2 regions of the Microbacterium sp. AISO3 genome follow, and region 2 is predicted to be linked to the other one. Evidence: predicted binding sites of a transcription regulator. Region 2 holds the regulator's gene; the other holds the start of a gene.

Region 1 (2,199 bases), on a different contig from region 2:
CGGGAGGAGGGGTACGGGCGCGGAGTCGCGACCCCCGGGGTTCAGAACGGCGGTGGCCCGCCGGGTGGCTTGCCTGCTCCGGCGCGGGAACGCGGCGGGTCGGCTGTGTCGATAGTGAAGCAGACGGAGGGTATGGGGACGTCTTCGCGGTAGACCCGCCCGAGGGGTGAGGTCCATTCGAGGATCCCGCCGCCGACCTGTCTCACCTCCCACTTAGTGAATTGCTTCATCGAATGGTGTCGTTGGCAGAGGTGGGCGAGGTTGAAGATGTGGGTGTGCCCGCCGAGGGCGTGATCGATGGTGTGGTCGATCTCGCAGCGGATGGCGGCTCGTCGGCATCCGGGGAACCGGCAGTGCTGATCCCGCGCCATGAGGAGTTTCTTCATCGATGCGGTGGGCCGGTACGTGTCGATCTCGACCGGGGTGCGGGTGACGGGGTCGATGAAGAGTCGGTCCCACTCCGATACCTGCCCGGCGAGCTGTCGTGCCGTGTCGGCGTCGATCAGCGCACCGCCGACGGCTTCGGCGGGGTTGTCATCGCGCCCCATCAGCGTCTCTGCGGTGACGGCGACTTGCACCCGGGCTCGGATCGCGCCGAGCGCACCGGCGCGGTCGGTGCCGTAGGTCGGGTCGACCACGGGTGCTCCTCCGAGGACGAGGTCGCCGAGGATGTCGGCCCGCAGCTGGTCCATCGTCCGGACGTCCGGTGCGGCATCCGTTCCCGCCGGGCTGGCAACCGCGTCAGCGTGCACTCCGACAGCCCCGGCGGCATCCGCACCGTCAGCGCCCTCAACCCGGGCGTCCTTGACGGACTGTCCCATCTGCGTGAGCCGGTCGAGCATCCCTGCGGCGATGACCGTCGGGATGTTGGCGACGAGGTTCGACATCCCATCGGACCCGTGGAACACGCGCACGCATCGTTCCGCCGCCGCCGTCTTGTGCCGCTCCGTGAACGTCTGCGGGTGAAGCTGGGCCGCCAACGCGTCCAGCGCAGCCCGCACCCGGGACGGCACATCCCGCTCGCACACCGCGATCGCCGCTTCCGCGAACAAGTCGCGCACCTCGTCCGGCACCCCCGCACCGACCCGCACGACCACATCCACGTGTCCGCGTTCAATCCGCCGCTGCACCCACGCGTCGAACACAGCCGGGTAGTCGTCGATCACGGCCATCGCGTGATCGATTTCGCCCTGCAGCTGCCGATCCGTCAGCCGCGCCATCCCGGCCGCTTCGGCCGCGACCGACCGCAGCTCCATGTCCGACGCCATGCCTCGCACGCCGTCACGACGCGCCTCACGCAACGCCGACCACCCCAGCTCCGCCAACGCCCGAACCCGCGCCACATCAGACGCATGAGCCAGATCGAGCGCCTCCGCGAACACCGAGAACGCGTCGGCGTGCGGCGACCCACCCGAGGCGCCCTCGCCTCCGAGCCCATGGTCGCCGTTCGATGTCATGTTCCCATGATGGCAGCGGGTTACGACATTCACATCGAATGCAGTTTCGCCTGTGCGCAACGGGCTCCGTATCTCTCCAGGGGAGGAGTCCGTGCCGAATCCGCGCCGACGTTCGCGACCCCGGCAGTCATGACGTACACTGAGAGGAGCAGTCGAAATCTGCATTCTTTCGCCATGCCCAAGCGTCGAAGACTCGACGGCCGTGGAGGAATGCGGGCGTAGACCCCGGGGTCCGAAGGATCTCTAGGGCGGTAGCTCAATTGGCAGAGCAGCGGTCTCCAAAACCGCAGGTTGCAGGTTCGATTCCTGTCCGCCCTGCGCGTCGGCGTCAGCCGGCACACGGAAGGTATCAGGTGGGTTCGATGGTCCAAGAGGGTGGCGAAGTCGTCGCCGCAGGTGGCGCGCCCCGCGAGAAGAGGCCGAACATCTTCGCGCGGATCATCATCTTCATCCGCCAGGTGTTCGCCGAACTCCGCAAGGTCGTCACCCCGACCCGCCAGGAGCTCGTGAAGTTCACGGCAGTGGTCCTCGGATTCGTCGTCGTCATGATGGCGCTCGTCTACGGCCTCGACGTCCTGTTCGTCTGGATCACCACCGTCGTCTTCGGCGTCCCGGGCTGATCGACGGGCCCAGCCCGCACGACCCGCGAATGCCTGCCGCGCAGGCATCCCGACAACCGATGGAAGAGAACGCAGTGTCAGAACGCATCCCCGACGACGTCGATTGGGCTACGGCCGCCGAG
Region 2 (2,199 bases):
TGCCAGCGAAGGCCCCCGTAGTGCGTGCCGGTCTCCTCCGGAGTGAGCGGTCGGGGATCGCCGCCCGGGCGAAGGCTCCGGATGCGCTGGTCGGACTTGTCGACGAAGAACAGCTCGCCGTCATCCGACACCGTCCAGGCTCCGCCGCCGTACTCGTGCACGCGCGACCGGGCGTTCCAGGGTGCGGGGAGGACGACCTGCACGGTGCCATCGCCGCGGCGGCGCATGACCGCGACGCGACCGGCCTCGTCGGGCAGCGACTCGCCCCACCAGATCTCATCACCCACGAAGCTCGCGCCGTCGAGGCGCAATGATGACGCGCTGGCCCATGCCGCGGTCAGGGGAGACGGCCAGGAACCATAGGGAAGCTGCTGCGACATACAGCCACGCTACGCGAGGCCTGGCTTCCCGACCTCGACCGGGGAGACGGTGGGGAGCGGATGCCGTCCCGTGGCGCCTCAGACCGTGCGCAGAACCGCCACGACCTTGCCGAGCACCGTCGCGTCGTCGCCGAGGATCGGCTCGAACGCCGAGTTGCGGGGGAGGAGCCACGTGTGGCCGTCGCGCTGGCGGAGCGTCTTCACCGTCGCCTCGCCGTCGAGCATGGCCGCGACGATCTCGCCGTTGTCGGCGGTTGCCTGCGCCCGCACGACGACCCAGTCGCCGTCGCAGATGGCCGCGTCGATCATCGAGTCGCCGACGACCTTGAGCATGAACAGCTCGCCCTTGCCGACGAGCTGGCGCGGCAGCGGGAAGATCTCCTCGACCTGCTGGTCGGCGGTGATCGGCACGCCCGCCGCGATGCGGCCCACGAGCGGCACGAGGGCGGCGTCGCCGAGGGCGGGCGCGGCGTCGGCCGGGTTCTCGCCGGCGGTGCCCGGGAGATCGATGAGCACCTCCATCGCGCGGGTCTTGCCGGGGTCGCGCCGCAGGTAGCCGCTGAGCTCGAGCTGGTTCAGCTGGTGGGTGACGCTGGACAGCGACTTGAGGCCGACCGCGTCGCCGATCTCGCGCATGCTCGGCGGGTAGCCGTTGCGGGCGATCGCGTTCTGGATCACCTCGAGGATCGCGAGCTGCTTGTCGCTCAGATTCTTGCGTCGTCGCGTCTGCGGCTTCTCGCTCATACCGCCGGTCTCCTGTCGTCGCGCCCCGTCCCCGACCCGATGTCGGAGGTTCATGGTGGGCTCTCGCTGTCGAAAAGGTAGCCCGATACGACGGCGACATCGCGGAACGCTCCGCGTGTCTCTTCGATCGGTCTCCGATTTCGGTGGGTGGTTGACACCACACAATATCGAAGATACGTTCGGAACCGAAGTTCGCACCCGTCTCTCCCAGCCGAGAGGCGGGGGCGAATCTTCCTACCGCTCCCGAGGAGATGCCATGACCACGATCGATGCCCGCTTCGCACCGGCCCCCCGTACCCGCCTGCGTCTGACGCGCCGCGGACGCCGCGTCGTCGCCACGATCGCCGCCCTTCCGGCGGTCGTCGCCGTCACAGCAGCCGTGCTCTCGGGGGGAGGCGCGCTCGCCTCGAGCGAGGTCGGCGCCCCCGCCGGCTCGTTCACGACCGTGACCGTGATGTCCGGCGAATCGCTCTGGTCCATCGCCGAAGAGGTGGCGCCCGCCGCCGACCCCCGCGATGTCGTCGATGCGATCATCCGACTGAACGCTCTCGGCTCGGGCCAGCTCGAGGCCGGCCAGACGCTTGCGATCCCGGCCGAGTACGCCGCGAGCTGACTCCGGCGGCAACAGTGGCGCGCGCGGCCTAGCATGGGTGGGATGAGCCCGAGTCTGGATGATCTGCCCCTCAGAGACGATCTGCGAGGCCTCACCCCGTACGGCGCCCCGCAGGCGCCGCTTCCGGTCGCGCTGAACGTCAACGAGAACACGCATCCCGTTCCCGAAGAGGTCGCCGACGACATCTTGGATGCCGTAGCCCGCGCCCTGCGCGACGTCAACCGCTATCCCGACCGCGAGTTCACCCACCTCCGCGAGTCGTTCGCCGAGTACCTCGGCCACGGCCTGACCCCCGATCGCATCTGGGCAGCGAACGGATCGAACGAGGTCCTGCAGCACCTCCTCCAGGCCTTCGGAGGCCCGGGACGCACCGCGATGGGCTTCGGTCCGACCTACTCGATGTACCCCCTACTGACGCGCGCGACCGGCGCCCAGTACGTCACGGGGACACGTGGACCCGAC

The links. The regulator LexA, encoded in region 2, represses DNA repair genes until DNA is damaged. The targets are predictions, from matches to a motif close to TCGAACANNTGTTCGA.
Region 1: the regulator LexA is predicted to act here: its motif matches at 1,492-1,507, upstream of CBF90_RS15465 (HNH endonuclease signature motif containing protein).

The regions. Positions count from the first base shown of each region.
Region 1 covers NZ_NHRF01000015.1:11,494-13,692, reverse strand. Annotated here, with positions in the region: gene CBF90_RS15465 (HNH endonuclease signature motif containing protein) at 42-1,457, opposite strand; tRNA gene CBF90_RS15460 (tRNA-Trp) at 1,703-1,775, shown strand; gene secE (preprotein translocase subunit SecE) at 1,820-2,077, shown strand; gene nusG (transcription termination/antitermination protein NusG) at 2,152-2,199, shown strand, end outside.
Region 2 covers NZ_NHRF01000010.1:87,672-89,870, reverse strand. Annotated here, with positions in the region: gene CBF90_RS14060 (prolyl oligopeptidase family serine peptidase) at 1-380, opposite strand, end outside; gene lexA (transcriptional repressor LexA) at 459-1,124, opposite strand; gene CBF90_RS14050 (LysM peptidoglycan-binding domain-containing protein) at 1,381-1,737, shown strand; gene CBF90_RS14045 (histidinol-phosphate transaminase) at 1,780-2,199, shown strand, end outside.